2 regions of the Halomonas sp. AOP13-D3-9 genome follow, and region 2 is predicted to be linked to the other one. Evidence: predicted binding sites of a transcription regulator. Region 2 holds the regulator's gene; the other holds the start of a gene.
The links. The regulator FNR, encoded in region 2, switches genes on or off when oxygen is low (the NO sensors DNR and NnrR bind a similar motif). The targets are predictions, from matches to a motif close to TTGATNTANATCAA.
Positions count from the first base shown of each region.

Region 1: the regulator FNR is predicted to act here: its motif matches at 2,689-2,702, upstream of ACT3UM_RS05045 (cytochrome ubiquinol oxidase subunit I).

Region 1 is NZ_JBQSYH010000003.1:282,158-292,139, forward strand. Features, by position in the region: gene cydB (cytochrome d ubiquinol oxidase subunit II) at 1-994, opposite strand, end outside; gene ACT3UM_RS05045 (cytochrome ubiquinol oxidase subunit I) at 991-2,571, opposite strand; gene polA (DNA polymerase I) at 2,753-5,536, opposite strand; gene ACT3UM_RS05055 (homoserine kinase) at 5,712-6,671, shown strand; gene speA (biosynthetic arginine decarboxylase) at 6,668-8,608, shown strand; gene ACT3UM_RS05065 (fumarylacetoacetate hydrolase family protein) at 8,730-9,395, opposite strand; gene thpD (ectoine hydroxylase) at 9,514-9,982, opposite strand, start outside.
Region 2 is NZ_JBQSYH010000003.1:145,566-155,547, forward strand. Features, by position in the region: gene ccoG (cytochrome c oxidase accessory protein CcoG) at 1-172, shown strand, start outside; gene ACT3UM_RS04445 (FixH family protein) at 179-730, shown strand; gene ACT3UM_RS04450 (heavy metal translocating P-type ATPase) at 727-3,195, shown strand; gene ccoS (cbb3-type cytochrome oxidase assembly protein CcoS) at 3,192-3,437, shown strand; gene ACT3UM_RS04460 (sulfite exporter TauE/SafE family protein) at 3,434-4,126, shown strand; gene hemN (oxygen-independent coproporphyrinogen III oxidase) at 4,205-5,638, shown strand; gene fnr (fumarate/nitrate reduction transcriptional regulator Fnr) at 5,721-6,467, shown strand; gene ttcA (tRNA 2-thiocytidine(32) synthetase TtcA) at 6,460-7,371, opposite strand; gene ACT3UM_RS04480 (3'-5' exonuclease family protein) at 7,473-8,126, opposite strand; gene ACT3UM_RS04485 (DUF294 nucleotidyltransferase-like domain-containing protein) at 8,132-9,976, opposite strand.

The DNA of each region.
Region 1 (9,982 bases), 140 kb from region 2:
TGGCATCCCACATGGTGAGGCTATGATTAGGGTTGAGTGTCGACGGCATCACGAAAGGGAACATCGTCACGCCGGTGGTGACCACCACCATGGCCATAGCGATGGCCGAACTGGTAAATGCCAGCGCATGCCGCCCCAGTTTCATGGTCAACGAGCAGAGTACAAAACCCAATGCCCCCACTGCTGGCAGTAGCCATAACAGCGGGAAGCGGCTGTAGTTGGCACTCCAACCGCCAACACTGACCGTGACGATTTTGCCAGTGGTATCGTTGTAGCCCTGGGTGTCGATCACGCTGGCCACCTGGTAGCCATCAATGCCCCATAGCAGCCAGACCCCACCCAGCACGAACAGTGCCGCGCACACCAATGCGGTGAGGCTGCCGATAGCTGCACTCCGCCTGCGCAGTTCGCCCTCGGTTTTGAGTTGCAGCCAGGCCGCGCCGTGGGTGACAAACATCAGCAGGCTCAACAGCCCGGCCAACAGCGCAAACGGATTCAATAGCCCCAGTAAGCCGCCTTGATACTCCAAGCGCAGATAGTCATCGAACTGGAAGGGAACGCCCTGGAGAAGATTGCCAAAGGCGACACCAAAGATCAGCGCAGGAACGGCGGAGCCGATCGTCAGCCCCCAGTCCCAGCGACTGCGCCAGCTGGGGTTGTCCAACTTGGAGCGGTAATCAAATGCTAAAGGGCGCAGGAAAAGCGCGAACAGCGTCAGCATCAAGGCGAAATAGAAGCCGTTGAAAGCGGTTGCGTAAACCGGCGGCCAGGCAGCAAACAGTGCTCCCCCAGCGGTCACCAGCCAGACCTGATTGCCGTCCCAGTGAGGCGCCATGGAGTTGATCATCACCCGACGTTCAAGATCGTTGCGGCCAACGACCTTAAGCAAGGTGGCAACGCCCATATCAAATCCATCGGTGACCGCGAAGCCGATCAACAGCACGCCGATCAGCACCCACCAGACAAACCTAAGTGTTTCGTAGTCCATTATCATGCCTCCCGCGCAGGGGTTGGGATTGGATGGGTTGGGATTGGATAGTCAGCGTCATCATCCAGGTAACCGCTACCGGAAGGCCCCTTGCGGGCAAAGTGCTGCATCAACCACATTTCGATAATGACGAAGGTGGTGTAGAGGACGCCGATGGCAATCAGGGTAGTGAGCACCTGCTCAGCAGTCAGACTGGAAATAGCCAGGTGCACCGGGAGGATCTCGCCGATGGCCCACGGCTGACGGCCATACTCGGCCACAAACCAGCCCGCTTCACAGGCGATCCAGGGCAGCGGCAGGCTGAACAGCGCAAAGCGCAGTAACCAAGGCGACTTCTCAGGCTGACAGCGCACGCTATGCCAGAGGGCCAGGGCAAACAGCAACAGCATGCTAAAGCCAGCGGCTACCATGGCCCGAAAAGACCAGAACAGCGGCCAAACCTTGGGAATCGACGCCTCTACGGCCTGGTTAATCTCGGCGGCCGTCGCATTGGCCACATCGTCGCTATAAGCGCTAAGCAGTAGCCCATAGCCGAGATCGCTGCGCACCTCCTCGAACCGGGCCTGATCCCCTTCACGCTCTTCACCGCTGCGCAGGCGCTGCATAAGGGCATAGGCTTCCTGGCCGTTGACGATGCGTTCGCGGTGCTCCGCCTTAAGCTCTCGGATCCCCATCACTTCAGTATCCAGCGAGCGCGTAGCGATCAAGCCCATCACGCCAGGTATCTTGATGGCTAGGTCGGTGCGCTGTTCAGCCTCGTTGGGCAGCCCAAACAGCGTAAAGGCGGCCGGGGCGGGATGGGTTTGCCATTCGGCCTCGATGGCGGCCAGCTTGACCTTTTGGACATCTCCCAGCTCATAACCAGATTCGTCGCCGAGGACAATCACCGACAGCACACTGGCCAACCCGAAGGCAGACGCAATCGCGAAGCTGCGCCGGGCAAAGGCGATCTCGCGACCCTTGAGCAGGTACCAGCTTGAAATCGCCAGCACGAACACCGCGCCGGTGACGTAGCCCGCCGACACGGTATGCACGAATTTGACTTGGGCAACGGGGTTGAGCAGCACTTCAGTAAAGCTGACCAACTCCATACGCATGGTGGCAAGGTTAAGCTCCGACCCCACCGGATGCTGCATCCAGCCATTGGCCACCAGAATCCACAGGGCCGACATATTGGTCGCCAGCGCCATCAGCCAGGTAACCGCCAGATGTTTCTCTTTTGACAGGCGATCCCAGCCGAAAAAGAACAGCCCGACCAGGGTCGACTCAAGGAAGAACGCCATCAAGGCTTCTATCGCCAGCGGCGCACCGAAGATATCGCCGACATAGTGAGAGTAGTACGACCAGTTGGTGCCGAACTGAAACTCCATGGCGATGCCGGTGGTGACCCCCAGCGCAAAGTTAATACCGAACAGCTTGCCCCAGAACTTGGTCATCTGACGATAAATGGTTTTACCGGTCATTACATAGACCGTCTCCATGATCGCCAGCAGTATCGACAGCCCTAGCGTTAAGGGTACAAACAGGAAATGCACCATCGCCGTAAAGGCGAATTGCAACCTGGATAATTCAACAATGTCCATGAGTGACTCCCGATGGATAGCTTAAACACACCTCTCGCCCCACCGGGAAGCCACTGACTGGCGCTCACCCAGGCAAAGCGATGGGTATAAGGTTATGCCTCCACCCGAGTCAAAAATTTGATCCTGGTCAATTCCTTATCTATGCATGGTGCGGTTGCGACAAAATGCCCTTATCACCTGGCTAGTGCGCCTCATCCCAATTGGCGCCGCTCTCCGCCTCTACTATTAGCGGCACTTTCAGTTCAGCCGCGCCCTGCATGCGCTTTTGCACCTGCTCGATAAACGCCTCGACCTGCTTCTCGGCCACCTCAAACACCAGCTCATCGTGCACCTGCATGACCATCAGTGCGTCGAACTCACCTTCTGCCAGCCATGCATCCACGTCGATCATCGCCTGCTTGATGATATCCGCCGCGGTGCCCTGCATCGGTGCGTTAATGGCGGTGCGCTCGGCGCCTTGACGGCGGTTGCGGTTTTGCGATTGGATTTCCGGCAGGTAGAGCCGCCGACCCAGCACGGTTTCGACAAAGCCATCTTCCGCCGCCTGGGAACGGATGCGCTCCATATAGCGTGCTACGCCGGGGTAGCGGTCGAAGTAGCGGTCGATATAGGTCTGCGCCTGGTTACGCTCGATATGCAGCTGGCGTGAAAGCCCCCAGGCGCTCATGCCATAGATCAAGCCGAAGTTAATCGCTTTGGCGCTGCGGCGCTGGTCGCCTGACACCTTCTCAAGGGAAGTGCCAAAGACCTCCGCCGCGGTGGCGGTATGGATATCACGCCCCTCGGCAAAGGCTTCCAGCAGGCCTTTGTCCTCGGAAAGGTGCGCCATAATACGTAGCTCGATCTGCGAGTAGTCGGCGGCAACAATGCGATAACCAGGGCGGGCGATAAACGCCTGACGAATTTTGCGCCCCTCTTCGGTACGAATAGGGATATTCTGCAAGTTCGGGTCCGACGACGACAGCCGCCCGGTCGCGGTCACCGCCTGGTGGTAGCTGGTGTGTACCCGGCCAGTGGCTTTATTGAGTAGCCGCGGCAGCTTATCGGTATAAGTGGATTTAAGCTTCGCCAAGCCACGATGTTCCATAATCACTTTCGGCAGCGGGTAATCCAGCGCCAGCTCTTCCAGCACGGCTTCCGCGGTTGAGGGCGCGCCTTTTGGGGTTTTCTTCAACACCGGGATTTTCTGCTCTTCAAACAGGATTTGCCCTAACTGCTTGGGTGAGCCGAGATTAAATTCGCGCCCGGCCAGCTCAAACGCTTCGCGCTCCAACTCGCCAATACGCTTTTCCAACTGCTGACTCTGCTTGTGCAGTAGGTCAGCATCCACCGCCACCCCATTACGCTCAATGCGCGAGAGCACTTTGATCAGCGGCAGTTCGATATTATCCAGTACTTCTGCCAAGCGTCCCTCGTTTTCGACCTGTGGGCGTAGCGTTTGCTGCAGCCGTAGGGTGATATCGACATCTTCGCAGGCGTAAGGCGCCGCCTGCTCCAGGGCAATCTGGTTAAAGGTGAGCTGCTTGGCGCCCTTACCGGCAATCTCTTCAAAGGAGATGGTCTTTTCGCCCAAATACTTCAGCGCCAGCGAGTCCATATCGTGGCGGGTGGCCGTGGAGTTGAGCACGTACGACGCCAGCATGGTGTCGGCAAAAGGCCCGGCAACGGAGATCGCATAGTTGGCCAGCACCGAAATATCGTACTTGAGGTTCTGGCCAATCTTGGTCTTGGTCGGGTCTTCCAGCAGCGGCTTTAGCGCCGCCAGCACCGTTTTGCGGTCAAGCTGCTGGGGGGCATCCAGATAGTCGTGGGCCAGGGGAATATAGGCCGCCTCCCCCGCTTCCAGCGACAAGCCGATGCCGACGATTTCTGCATCCATATAGTTGAGGCTGGTGGTTTCCAAATCAAAACAGAAGCGCTCGGCGTTGTGTAGCCTATCCAGCCAGCGCTCAAAGTCTGCCTGTTCGAGAATGACATAATCTTCACGGGCACTCCCATTGGCAGATGCCTCCGCGCCCTCGGGCTCGTTATCGTCAGCGCTGGCAGGGGCAGGCTCGCCGCCTTTCACATCATCCACGCCTTCATCTTTGCCTTCCAGCAACTCACCTAGCCACTGACGGAACTCCATCTCTTTATACAGCGTGACCAGCGCTTCACGGTCCGGGTGGGCAATATCCAAATCATCCAAGCCCACCGGCAAATCGCAATCAACCTTGATGGTCGCTAACTGATACGAAAGGAAGGCCTGATCGCGATGCTCTTCAAGTTTCTTGGGCAGCGTTTTTGCGCCCCGAAAAGTAAGCGTTTTGACCCGTTCTAAATCGCTATAAATGGTCTCCAGGCCACCGCCCATGCCTTGCAGTAGACCAATCGCAGTCTTTTCACCCACGCCGGGCACGCCAGGAATGTTATCGACCTTGTCACCCATCAGGGCGAGAAAATCGATAATCAGCGCAGGGGGCAGGCCGAACTTATCCTCCACGCCCCCCTCGTCCAGGGTTTCATCCTTCATGGTGTTGACCAGCGTGATATGGGCATTGACCAGTTGCGCCATATCCTTGTCGCCGGTGGAAATGACCGCATCGCGCCCTGCTTGGGTAGCGTGGTGGGCTAGAGTGCCGATCACATCGTCCGCCTCCACACCTTCAATGCACAGCAGCGGCAGGCCCAATGCTTTCACGCAGGCGTGTAGCGGCGCAATTTGGCTGCGCAGGTCATCGGGCATGGGTGGACGGTGGGCTTTGTAGTCGCTGTACATCTCATCGCGGAAGGTTTTGCCCGGCGCGTCGAAAACCACCGCCATGGGGCTTTCGGGGTAATCCTTAATCAGCCGCTTGAGCATATTCAACACGCCCTTCACCGCGCCTGTCGGCTGACCACTGGAAGTCGTTAGCGGCGGTAGCGCATGAAAGGCACGGTAAAGATAGGAGGAGCCATCGACGAGGACGATCGGAGCGCGAGCCATAACCAAGTTCCTAAAGTGAGTCGTAAAAAAATAAGTGCTAAAAAGAGTTACTCACATGATACCCGCTGCGCAGGCGGCCTGCAGAGTCAAACTCTATTCTGTTATCACAACAACGCTGCCAACTCAGCGACCAAGCCGCTACAATAATGGGCTTAGCAACCTGGGCGAGACTCTCATGGCTGTATTTACCCCGCTTAGCGACGCACAGGTCGCCGCGTTTTTAGAAAAATTTGATGTTGGCAGTTTCGTTTCCCTACAGGGGGTGGCGAGCGGCACCGAAAACTCGACGTTCTTTGTCACCACCGACCACCGCGAGCTGGTGTTAACCCTGTTCGAACAGGGGGAGCACGAAGAGCTGCCGTTCTTCGTTGAACTGCTCGACTATTTGGACGAGCACCGCCTGCCAGTGCCTGGCACCATTCACGACCGTGAAGGTATCGCGCTGCATAGCCTGGAGGGCAAACCGGCGCTGCTCTACCCGCGCTTGCCTGGACGCCATCCCGAGGCGCCTAATTTAGCCCAGTGCCACGCCCTGGGCGACACCTTGGGCCGCCTGCACGTGGTGTCAAAGCGCTTTCCTGGTCACCGCCCTAACCCGCGGGATCTAAACTGGTTGCAGGTTATGCACCATAAGGTGCTGAGCTATATCAGCCCCGCGGATCAAATGTTGATGAAGGATGAGGTCGACGATTTCGAAAGTGCCTTCAGCCAACACGGTGAGCTGCCCCAGGGCGCTCTGCATGGTGATCTTTTCCGCGACAACACCCTGTTCGAGGGGGATCAGCTTGGCGGCATTATCGACTTTTATAATGGCTGCACCGGCGACCTGCTGTTTGATGTGGCAATTGTAATCAACGACTGGGCCTCTAACGAAGATGGCACGCTCAATCCCGAGCGCTACGAGACGCTACTGCGCGCCTATCAGGCACGTCGCCCATTAACCACCGCTGAGCGTGAGCTGTGGCCGACCATGCTGCGCATGACGGCGCTGCGCTACTGGCTGTCGCGTCTGCTGGTGGTCTATGTTGATCCACCGGCCCACGACTTGACCCCCCACGACCCCGAGCGTTTTCGTACTATTTTAACCGCGCGCATTGCCCACGGTGCACTGCCGCTGCCTGAGGTGTCTGCATGAGTGTGATGGCAACGACTAGCCCTGCCCTGCGCGCACGGCGTACCTGGAATATTGATCAGTGGGGCAGCGGCTACTTCGACGTGGATGACCACGGTCAGGCCCTGGTGCGCCCGCTGGGTAGCGATGCGGAAGGCCCAGCGCTACCGCTTAGCGGCCTGGTGCGCCAACTGCAAGCAGCCGGGCTGCGCCTGCCGGTGCTGGTGCGCTTTAGCGATATTCTCCACGACCGGGTGGAGCAGCTGTGCGGCGCTTTTGATGCCGCCATGAGCGACTGTGACTACCAGGGCGGCTACACCGCGGTTTACCCGATTAAAGTCAATCAGCAGCGCCGGGTGGTCGAAGAAATTCTGGCCACCGCCGAGCGCGGCAGTGGTCGCGTAGGACTGGAAGCGGGCAGCAAGCCAGAACTGCTGGCGGTGTTGGCGCTTTCCGACGGTGGCTCATCGCTGATTGTGTGTAACGGCTACAAAGACCGCGAATACGTGCGACTGGCGCTGCTGGGGGAAAAGCTCGGCCACAAGGTCTACTTGGTGGTCGAAAAGCTCTCCGAGCTGCAGCTGATTTTGGAAGAGGCCCGCGAGCTGGAGGTCACGCCCCGCATAGGCCTGCGCGCCCGTCTGGCCTCGGTGGGTAAAGGCAAATGGCAGAATACCGGCGGCGAAAAATCCAAGTTCGGGCTCACCGCCAGCCAAATACTGGAAGTCGTCGATACGCTACGTCGCGAGGAGGCGCTGGAGAGTCTGCAGCTGGTGCACTTCCATCTGGGCTCCCAGATCGCCAATATCCGCGATATTCAACGTGGTTTACGCGAGTGCGCACGCTTCTACCAGAACCTGATGCAGTTGGGCGCGCCCATTGATACCGTGGATGTAGGCGGCGGCCTGGGTATCGACTACGAAGGCACTCGCTCACGCAGTTTCTGCTCCGCGAATTATTCGATGCGTGAATACGCGCGCAACGTAGTCAGCGCCTTTGCCCAGCTTTGCCAAGAGGCGAACCTGCCGCAGCCTCATCTCATCAGCGAATCAGGCCGTGCGCTGACCGCCCACCATGCGGTACTGATTACCAACGTGATTGGCGAAGAGCGTATTGATGACACCCCGCCAGAACGGCATGCGCTAGCAGGGAACCGAGAAGAGCACCAAGAAGATGCCCAAGTAGAGCTGCTATGGCGGGTGTTCGAGCAACTCGCTACCGCCCAAGAGCCGCGCATGCTGGTAGAAGCCTGGCACGACCTGCTGCAAGCGGTGAGTGAGTTACAGGAGCGCTTCGTGATGGGCTTGAGTGATATTACCGCCCGCGCCGAAGGCGAGCGGGTCTATATGGCTGCCTGCGCGCGGTTGCGCACCCAGCTGGATACCCGCAATCGTGCCCATCGCGAAATTATGGATGAACTCGCGGAGAAGCTCGCCGATAAATTGTTCGTCAACTTCTCGCTATTTCAATCGGTGCCTGACGTTTGGGGCATTGAGCAGATATTCCCGGTGCTGCCCCTTAGCGGGCTCGATCAAGCCCCCACCCGGCGGGCGGTGATTCAGGATATCACCTGCGACTCCGACGGCCGCATCGACAGCTACGTCGACGGCCAGGGGGTGGAGAGCACCCTACCGCTACCCGAGTGGGCTTCCGATGACGAGCGCTGGTTAGGCTTCTTCCTGGTGGGCGCCTATCAAGAGATCCTAGGCGATTTGCATAACCTGTTCGGCGACACCGACTCCGTTGACGCTGCACTCAATGCAGACGGCGAGTGGACTCTTTCAAACCCGCTCGCGGGGGACTCAGTGGCCCAAGTACTTGCCTACGTTAACTTCAATGCCAATGTGCTCAAGCAGAAACTCACCGACCAACTAGCCGCAAGCGGCTTTACGGCGGATGAGCAGGCCCGCTTTGCGGCCAGCTTAAGCGAAGGGCTGGAAGGTTATACCTATCTTGAATAACCTGTCGTAAACAGCCCAAAAAGAAACGCCACCGTGGTTAACAGGTGGCGTTTCTATTGATAACGATAGCGAATGCTTGTGGCGGGCTATCGGCTTCACTGCTTGCGCGTCAATGGGTTAGTTACTCGACGACGCTGGTCTCAATTTCCAAACCACCCGTCAAGGTTAAGCGCAGTGATGAACCGCGAACCAGTTCCCCAACGCCAGAAGGCGTGCCGGTTAGGATCACATCACCCGGCTCCAGGGTGAAGTGGCGGCTCATCTCAGCTACCAGCGTGGGGACAGCAAAGATCATATCGGAACCTTCACCGTGCTGACGCTCTTCCCCATCAATCTCAAGGGTGAAAGCCAGCGCATTCCAGTTGGGCACACGGCTTAGCGGCAGAAACGACGAAAGCGGGCAAGCGCCATCAAACGCTTTGGCGATTTCCCAAGGGTGCCCCTTCTCTTTTAGCTTGGTCTGTACATCACGCAGGGTTAAATCCATCGCCAACCCAATACCGACAATCGCACGCTCGGCTTCATCCAGGGTGGCATGGGTTAAGGTTTCACCCACTAACAGCGCAAGTTCGACTTCATAATGCACGTCGCCGCGTGAAAAGGGTGGATCCAACGGCTTGGTTAGATCCACAACGCTGGTCGACGGCTTAATGAACAGCAGCGGTTCAGTGGGAACCGGATTATCCAGCTCTTTCGCATGGTCGGCATAATTACGGCCGATGCAGACAACCTTGCCCAGCGGGTGGGGAAACTCCTGGCCATCGGTAAACTGTGGAACAAAACGCATGGCGGGTATTCTCCTTCTCATTATGCGTGCCGCATTCGCAACGACAGGCGCAACAGTTTACCCCACCTAGACGAAGGTTCCACACCCTTCGGCCATGAATTTGTTTCCCCACTGCGGGTTAGCGATATTGCTCCCCCGGTTGATCAGGGCTATGGGCCAAGAAATCTGGCCGTTGTTTAGCTGCCGCATAAGGCGCTTGGCAACGATTATCCCGGCGGTTAAATACGAAAAACACGTTGCTACGCGGGTCGGGCGAAAGGTTCGCGTTCGAAGCATGCAGCGTATTGCAATCGAACAGCAGCAAGCCACCCGCTTTGCCTTTTGGGGCTTCAATACCATGTTGAGCTACTAGCTCGGCAAGCGCCTCTGGGCTTGGTACGCCCACTTCCTGCGCCTTCAGCGAGCTTTTGTGGTTATCCTCCGGCGTTTCACCCAGGCAGGGCACAAACTTTTTATGCGAGCCAGGAATCAACATTAACGGGCCATTGAACTCGTGGTTATCGGTTAAGATCAGCGATGCGCTAACCGCATGCATTGCGGGCATGCCGTCTTCTGCGTGCCACGTTTCAAAATCGGAGTGCCAGTTA
Region 2 (9,982 bases):
GTCGATCAGCGTGCCCGCCGGGGAGTCGCGCTTTGAAGCCGTTACCGTAACCGCCAACCCCGACGACTTACAGCAACCCAGCCACCCCATTGTATTCACGCTGCAGGCTCAGCAGGATGCGGATATTCGCCTTGAACGCGAGACCAGCTTTCTGGGCAATATTAGGAGATAGAAGCTTATGTCATCCCTCCCCTCCGGCGATAAGCTAGCCCCTGGAGATAAAGTAACTCCTTGGTATAAGCAGTTTTGGCCGTGGTTTTTAATCGGCATACTGCTTTCATCCATTATATTCAGTATTACCTATGCGATCTTATCGATAACAAGCTTCGACGGCATGGTCGTGCAAGAAGATTATTACGAGCACGGCAAAGCCATCAACATGGTGCTGGCCAAACAAGATCGCGCCCGTGAGTTAAACCTGAGTGCAGATTTACGCCTTGATCCGCTTACCAGCGATATTGTGGTTGATTTAACGGGCGATGCGCGTCCCGACGCGCTCTATCTTGACCTTATCTTCCCCACTGAAAATGACCGCGATCAGTCGTTTGTGCTCGAGCATGTGCGCGACGGTCGCTATATCACCCAGGGCCCGGACAATCTGCGCTACCGCTGGTATCTGCAGATACAGCCTGCGTTAGAAGATGCCAACTGGCGCCTCACCGGTGAGGCGACCTTCCCCAATGAAAATAGCGTCACGCTACTACCGGGAGGACGCAAAGCAAGCGAATGAGCGATGCAACGCCTGCCACCCCCTGCTACCACTGCGGTAACCCGGTGCCCGCTGGGTCACCCTGGTCGATTAGCCTGGATGAGGCTACCCACCCGCTTTGCTGCCCCGGCTGCGAGGCGGTGGCCCATGCCATCGTCGACGGTGGCCTAGAGAGCTACTATCGCTACCGGACCGAACTGCCCGAACGCCCGGATGAGCGCCAAGCCGCCAAAGCGGACACCTGGTCGGTGTTTGATGACCCCGGCCTGCAGGCGCAGTTTGTCCATCCTGATGGTGATGAGGGCAACGTCAAAGCGACCCTCGCCATTGAAGGCATTACCTGCGCCGCCTGTGCCTGGCTGATCGAGCACCGCCTGAATGCCCTGGAAGGGGTCACCTCCAGCGCGGTGAATTTAACCCACCACCGGTTGCGGGTAAGCTGGAATCCCCAACAGCTGAAGCTCTCGCAACTGCTGGCGGAACTGGCCGCCATCGGCTACGACGCCCAGCCCTACGAGCCCGATCAAGCCCAGGCGCGCATGCAGCATGAGGAGCGCATGAACGTACGACGGCTGATTATCGCCGCTGTCGGCATGATGCAGGTGATGATGTTCTCGATCCCGATCTATGTCTCCGGCCCTGGAGAAATCAGCGACGACTTCTATGCCCTGTTTCACTGGCTCTCTTTTGCACTGGCGACGCCGGTGGTGTTTTTCTCCGCCCAGCCGTTTTTCCGCAACGCCCTGCGTGACCTACGCACCGGGGTGCTGGGCATGGATGTGCCCGTATCGCTGGCGATTGGCGGGGCTTACCTTGCCAGCAGCTACGCGGTGCTGTTTAACGTCGGCGAGGTCTATTTTGACTCGGTGGCCATGTTCACCTTCTTTTTACTCTTTGCCCGCTACGTGGAAAGCCGCGCCCGACGCCGCAGCGGCCATAGCGGCAATGCGCTAAGCGGCGTGTTACCCATTTCGGCCACGAGGCTGGCAAGCGACGGTAGCGAGCGCATTCTACCCGCCAGCGAACTCGTCCCCGGCGACCGTGTATTGATCAAGCCCGGCCACGGCGTCCCTGCCGATGGCATTATCGAGGAAGGCGAATCGAGCCTGGATGAATCGATGCTGACCGGCGAATACCTACCGGTCACCCGCCGGGTGGGCGACCGCATTACCGGCGGTAGCCAAAACATGGAAAACCCATTGGTGATCAGGGTAACTCACGCCGGGCGCGATGCCCGGGTAGCGGGCATTGTCGACCTTACCGACCGCGCCTTTGCCAGCCGCCCGCGGCTTGCGCAGATGGCGGCGCGTATGGCCCACCTGTTTGTACTCCGCCTGCTAATAGTGACGGCTTGCGTAACGATTGCCTGGTGGTTTATCGATCCTTCGCGGATGCTATGGGTGCTGCTCTCGGTGCTGGTGGTAACCTGCCCCTGCGCGCTGGCGCTGGCTACTCCCGCGGCGCTGACCGCAGGTCACGGCCAACTACGTAAGCGCGGCGTGTTGATTACCCGCGCCGATGCCATGGAAACCCTCTCCAACGTTACCCGGGTGATTTTTGATAAAACCGGCACCCTGACCCGCGGCGAGATGCAGCTTACCCAAACCCAGCCTCTCGGCGAATTAACCGCCGAGCGTGCCCGGGCAATTGCCGCCGCCCTTGAGGCCCATTCGGAGCACCCCATTGCCCGCGCCTTTCGGCCGTTCCGGGATGCGACGCTGCAAGCCAAAGATATTCACAGCTACACCGGGCAAGGGCTTGAAGGCAGCTTAAACGGTGCCCGCTGGCGGTTGGGCAAGCACGAATTTGCTGTCGATGGCGCCGTGGCTAGCGGTATGGCGGCGCCCGCCAAGGGCCAATGGCTGCTGCTTAGCGAAAACGGCATGCCCCGCGCCTGGTTTGGTCTGCATGACGGCGTTCGCGATGACGCTGCGGCGACGATCGCGGCCCTCCAGGCCCAGGGGTTAAACGTAGAGCTGCTTTCTGGCGACACCCGAGATGCGGTGGAAAGCCTGGCCAGCCAGCTCAATATTACCACCTGGCACGCGGGCACCAGTCCAGAGGGCAAGCTGGCCCGGATGAAACAACTCCAAGCCGCTGGCGAAACTGTGGTGATGATTGGTGACGGCATCAACGACGTGCCAGTCTTGGCTGGCGCTGATGTGGCGATTGCCATGAATGGAGCGACAGATCTCGCCCGTACCCGCGCCGACGCGGTGCTGCTCAGCCCACGTCTAATGCGGATTTTTGAGGCCATCGAGATTTCCCGCGCAACGCGGCGTATCATGCGCCAGAACATGATTTGGTCAGTGTGCTACAACGTTTCGGCGCTGCCGCTGGCGGCGATGGGGCTGGTGCCGCCCTGGCTAGCCGCGATTGGTATGTCGCTTAGCTCGCTAGTGGTGGTGGGTAACGCCCTACGGCTGTCACGCTGGCGCCCCCAGCCCGCACCAACGCTTGGCACGTCAACACCGGTAACCGCATGACGATTCTGTACCTGCTTATTCCGCTTTCGCTGATTCTGCTCGGACTCGCCGTCTGGGCCTTCTTCTGGGCGGTCAAAAATGATCAGTTCGACGATTTAGAAGGCCCGGCGCACCGCATCTTGTTTGATGAGGACGACAACGATCTTCCCCCCGAACAGCGCCGCCAGCGCCCACCAGCCAAGCAAAAAACCGCCGCACCAAAAGATAAAAACGCCCCCGACGACCAAGAGCCTCGGCCATGAATCCCACAGGGCTTGATCTACCGCCGCTGCTGGCGGCATTCGTATTTGGCTTAATGGGCGGTGCCCACTGCATTGGTATGTGCGGCGGCATTATGAGCGCCCTCACCTTTGCAGTACCCCCCAGCATGCGCCATCCAGCGCGTATGGGGGGGCTGCTACTCAGCTACAATGCTGGCCGTATTATTAGCTATATGAGCGCAGGCGCGCTGGTTGCCCTGCTGGGCACGCTATTTTCGCTTTCCGCCACGGCACGAATGCTGCTTCAGGTGTTTGCCGCGCTGATGCTGATCCTGATGGCACTGTATATCGCCAACTGGTGGAAAGGGCTGCTCAAAGTGGAGGCGGTTGGCCGCCGTCTATGGCGCTTTATCGAGCCTGTGGGGCGGCGCTTAATGCCGGTGGTGTATATCCCTCAAGCCTTCGCGCTAGGCGCACTTTGGGGCTGGCTACCCTGTGGGCTGGTCTACTCCATGCTGGCCTGGAGCCTGGCGATAGCCGACCCGCTCCAGGGCGCGCTGCTAATGGGCGCATTTGGGCTAGGCACCCTGCCGGCGCTGCTCGCCACTGGCCTCGCTGCGCGCCAGCTAAGCCACCTGATTCGCCACCCGGCGACGCGCAGCGTGGCGGCACTAACGATTATCGCGTTTGCGCTGTGGCAGCTCTGGACTCTTACGGCACACAACCTCTAATAGCATGACATGGCTCAATCTTTACGCTTTCGTCACGGGTTAGGCTAGCGGCATTACCTCACGTCGGAGCGCCCCTTCATGCCCGTTCATGCCCCTGCGGTTTCACCTCTTACCTCGTCTGTGGCGGCAGCGCCCGTGCAGCCGGTGTGGGATGAAGCCCTGCTGCGCCGCTACGACACCAGCGGACCACGCTACACGTCTTACCCCACGGCGCTGTCATTTCACGACCAATTCACCCCCGGTGACCTGACCCAGGCACTAGAGCGTAGCAATGCCAGTCAGCGTTCGCTGTCGCTGTATGTTCACGTGCCTTTTTGTCGCAAGATCTGCTTCTACTGCGCATGCAATAAAATCGCCACCAAGAACACCGCCCTGACCGAGCCTTACTTATCCCGGCTCGACCGTGAAATGGTGCTGACCGCACGCCACTTGGATACATCACGACCGGTGGAGCAGCTACACTGGGGTGGCGGAACGCCGACCTTTCTTAGCTTGAATCAGATGGGCGACCTGATTGATCGTTTGGATGCCCGGTTTGGCCTTTCGTCCTCTGCCGATCGCGACTACGCGATTGAAATAGACCCCCGGGAAGCGGATGTATTTACCCTGCGCCACCTGCAGTCGTTAGGCTTTAACCGCATTAGCCTGGGCGTGCAGGATTTAAGCCCGTTGGTGCAGAAAGCCATTAACCGCATTCAACCGCGGGTACTCACCGAAACGCTGATGGAAGAGGCGCATCGCCTGGGCTTTCGCTCGCTCAATCTCGATCTTATTTACGGTTTACCGTTTCAGACAGAAAAGAGCTTTGCGAATACCCTCCGCCAGGTGATTGAACTCAATCCGGCGCGTCTTTCAGTATTTAACTACGCCCATATGCCCGAGCGCTTTGCTCCCCAGCGGCGTATTAATGTCGATGATTTGCCGGGCGGTGAAGAGAAGCTGGCAATTCTGCGCACCACGATTGAAATGCTCACCGCGGCTGGCTACGTACATATCGGGATGGATCACTTTGCCCGGCCTGACGATAGCCTGGCCATTGCTCAGCGCGACGGCTCGCTACAGCGCAACTTCCAAGGCTACTCCAGCCATGCCCAGTGCGATTTAATCGGGCTTGGCGTTTCGGCGATTTCACGTATTGATGACGTCTACGCGCAGAACCCGAGCGATCTGGCAAGCTACGAGGCGGCGTTGGATCAGGGTCAGCTCGCTACTGTGCGAGGCGTGCGGTTGAGTGATGACGACCTAATCCGGCGGGATGTGATTGAGCGGCTGATGTGCGATATGGGCATTGATCTGGCTGCGGTCAGCCAGCGCTGGAACATTGATGCCCCCCGCTATTTTGCCCCCGCTCTGGAGCGTTTACAGAGCGCCGAGCAAGATGGCTTACTGACCCGTAGTGGTGATCAACTTAACGCCACGCCCATGGGTCGACTGCTGGTGCGCCATTTAGCCATGGCGTTCGATACCCATCTTTCTGGGCAAATAGGGCAGCGCTACTCTAAGATTGTTTAATCACCTTATTGCAGGCATGCTAACGGCACCACAATAAGTAAGAATTTGCTAATTTTATCCTGACCCACTCAAGGAGCACCGCATGTTGGAACCTATGAGCAGCCGACGCTCGCTACTCCACGAAGCGCGCTGCCAAACCTGCAGCCTTAGCTCGCTGTGCCTGCCGCTTGCCCTTGAGTTGGACGATATGGGGCAGTTCGATGCGATTATTCGCCGCCGTGCGCCGCTGAAAAAAGGCGAGCCGCTGTTTCGCCAGGGTGACACTTTTACCAGCGTTTACGCGGTGCGTTCGGGGAGTTTGAAACAGGTCACCGCCGAAGGTAACGGCAGTGAGCAGTTGACCAATTTCTACCTGCCCAGTGAACTGGTGGGGCTGGATGGCATTGATGAAGAGCACTACCCCGGTAGCGTTATCGCCCTGGAAACCACCACCGTTTGCGAGATTCCTTTTGACCGCCTGGATTTGCTCTCAGAAGAGATCCCTGAGCTACGTGGCCAGCTGTATCGGAGCATGAGCAAAGAGTTGCGCGATGACCGACGCATGATGCGCCTACTCTCGCGCAAAACCGCCGATCAACGGCTGGCCACCTTTTTGATTACCCTTTCGGACCGTTTTCGTCGCCGAGGCTACTCGCCCTACAGCTTTCGCCTCTCAATGCCGAGGGCCGATATTGGCAACTACCTGGGCTTAGCGGTGGAAACCGTCAGCCGCATTTTAAGCCGCTTTCAGCAGCAGAGCGTGGTGGCGGTTTCTGGGCGAGAGGTCAATATTCTCGATATGCCGCGTTTGATTACCCTCGCCGAAGAGGAAGAGCAAACGGTTAGCTGACGTTGAAGGCCTGGATGCGACCCGCCAGCAGCTCCGCCTGCTTCGCCTCTAAGCCCTCAAAATCAAACAGGCTGCGGTCTGCCAACTGGGAGGGCGCAATATTGGTCACCGCTTTAAACATGCTTTCCAGACGGCCAGGAAACTTCTCATCCCACTCGGCGAGCATCTCTTTGACCACCTGACGCTGCATATTAGGCTGGGAGCCGCACAGGTTGCAGGGAATGATTGGGAACGCCATCAGCCGCGAAAATTCCGCAATATCCGCTTCTTTGCAGTAGGCCAACGGCCGAATAACGATATTCTTACCATCATCGGATAGCAGCTTCGGCGGCATCGCTTTCAGGTTGCCGCCGAAGAACATATTCAGAAACAGGGTTTCAAGAATGTCTTCCCGGTGATGGCCCAGGGCAATTTTATTGGCCCCAATCTCTTCGGCAAACCCATACAGCGAGCCGCGGCGAAGCCGTGAACAGAGCGCGCAGGTGGTCTTGCCTTCAGGGGTTTTCTCCTTCACCACCGAGTAGGTATCGCGTTCTACGATGTGATACTCCACCCCCTGCTTGTCCAGATAGGCAGGCAGCACATGCTCAGGAAAGCCCGGCTGCTTCTGATCCAGATTGACCGCTATCAACGAAAAGTTAACTGGCGCGTTGCGCTGCAAGTTGCGCAAAATCTCCAGCATCGTGTAGCTGTCCTTACCGCCGGAGAGGCACACCATCACGCGATCGCCTTCATTGATCATTTGGTAATCAATAATCGCATTGCCCACTTCTCGGCGCAGACGCTTTTGCAGCTTGTTAAATTCACGCTTCTGCTTAGCATCAGCCTGCACAGCGTCTGGAGAGGCTGCAGGAGCAACATCTGGCGTGTCAAAATGCGGGTCGAAATAATCTAGGGATTGCATGAAATAAGCACTGCCGATAGTGAAAGGCGCTAAAAGAGGAAATATTGCCACATTCTAACAACACTCACCGCCTGACCCAAACACTAGTGCTTCCCCCATTCCTATGCCACCTCCGCCATAACGCGCTGCAGGCGCATATACAGAAGTGCGCTGGCGGTTGCCTCGCCAAGCACGCTTTGCACACCCATGGCGGGCACCTGCCAGCATGCCAGCGCCTGGGCGAAGCTGGTGGGCGCTTCTACCTCCGGATGCAAACGCCGCAGTTGGCGCTGATGCAGTCTCGCCACATCAACCTGGGCATTGGGTAGCGCAAAATTCAGCTGCTTAGTCAGTAGTCTATTCAACGCTACAATGCGCTGCTCCAACTGCCAGCCCACAATGGGCCGATTGCCGATAAATTCCACTAATGCGCTCAAGTTATCGCTGCTTGGCGGCTGCACCTCCCCTGCCTCACATAGCAAATAATGACGGCGCAGCGTCGCACTTTCGGGCTGTTTCGTGCTACCTAACGTCATCACAAAAGCACGGCTGGTTCGTACCTGCTGCTGGCTCAGCACCACCGCCGCCAAGCTGATCACCGGCGATGACAATGTGGGCGTTGTCGTACATGCGAGTGCTACCAGCTCCTCGCCCATATAAGGTTGAAACAACCACTCATAGGGGGAATCAGCACAGCGCCGACGATCGCTTTCACGGCGCAACAAGGTGCGCAATGAACCGCTAAATAGCCCTACGTGTCGATCTAACAGCCGCATTCCGCTCACGAATACTCCAAATGATAACGATGGGAAAGCCGCTGCTTAAAGTCTTTGACAATATGCATCGCTTCGCGCAATAGGTCGCGCTCCAAGGAAGAAAGGTTTTGCACCACAACGCGATTAGCGCGATTGCTGCTCTGGGCGTTAGCTTCTTTTGTGTCCGAAGACGTTTCCACCGTACTTAGCTGCTGTTTAAGGCGTAGTTCGGAAAACAGTGCCAACGCTTCCCCCAAGTCATCGGCAAAACGACGATCCAAGCGACCGTCGGCAGCCAGCGCATCCAACCGATCAAAGGTTGAGGTGGCTTTTATCTGCCGCTCAAGCGCCATGGTGCGCACGCCGTGAACAATCGGGAAAATGCCGCCTTTCTTAATATCGATACCGTGCTGGGGCTTTTTCAACGAGCCAAACAGGGTCAACGGCGTCGAGAAACGCAGCGCTGTGCGGGCGAAATAGGAGAGTAGCAGCTCATCACCCGAGCAGCGTTCAAATAGCTCATCGCGGACGCTCTCCAGCAAGCTGAGATTGCCTGCCACGGCGTGGGCATCAAGCATAATCGCCAGCTTCATCAGGCTATCGCCGTCACGCTCCCTAACCCATTTTGCGATACGCTCCTTCCATTGGGTGACCGTGGCCACCCACTCGGGGTTAGACACCATAATATTGCCGGGGCACGGCGGATAGCCGAGCTGAATCAGCGTATCGGTGAGCGTCTGCATATGGCTTGCAAGGTCAGGCCACTGGGTTTCATCGGCCAGAATCAGGCCGTTATCCTGATCCGTTTTGAGGATCTGTTCACCGCGCCCTTCGCTGCCCATCACCATCATGCAGCTCTGCCCGTGATAGCGCTCATCAATGGTGAACTCCCAGGCTTTACTCATGATACGACCGTTCAGCGCGGCGAGCAGGTCCATCGCAAAGCGCAGCTTAACGCCCTGGGCCATCAGCGCTTTGACCAGCTCAGGGGTGCGCTGACTGGCCACCGCAAGCGCTTCCAAACTGGCTGCCTGCTCCACCTGCAAGCTCACCACATAGCTACGGCTTGAGAAGTAGCTAAGCACGTCAGTGAGCTCAACAACGCCTTTCAAGGCGCTGTGCTCCATCACGACCACCCTTGCCACTTTATGGCGGGTCATCAACACCAATACTTCAAATAAGTACTGATCCGGCGCGACGGTCACCAAATTAAAATGGGCAATCTCATCCACCGGCGATGTTACCGCGCTGCCCTGCAGCACCAGGGCATTGAGCAGATCGGTTTTGGTCACCATCCCCAGGGTGTCCTGGGTCTCTACCAGCAGGCTATCGGCGTGGCTAGCGTTGAGCTGTTTGACCGCGCTGGCTATATCGGTCGTCGCCGCCATTAGCAGCGGCTCTCGCATACACTCGCTCACTTTGGCCAACATAAAGCCCGCCATGGTGACACCCCCTTCGGCGCGCTTTTCGGTCAGCAGACGCGCCTTATGGGTCAGCGACTGGCGAAAGAAATTACTGAAGTCAGGGTAGTGACGACACAGTTGCTGAAACAGCGCTTTGGGCAGTAAGTAACACAGGCACTCCTGCTCAGCTTTAAAGCGGTAGCGGCTTTTACCATTGAGAATACTGATCGCGCCAAACAGATCCCCCGCCGTGTAGTGCCCAATACGCGCGGTAGCCGAGGGCAGCGTGGGGTCGATTTCCGCCACTTCGCCTTTATGAATCAGAAAGACAAACTCACCCGCTTGCCCCGTCTCTAAAATGATTTCGTCACGATCAAAATAGGCAAGGTCAATGCCACGGCGAATGTGCTCACGCCCCTCATCGTCAAGGAGCGTAAACGGCAGCTGGGATAGATCCACATCAACCATGGGGTT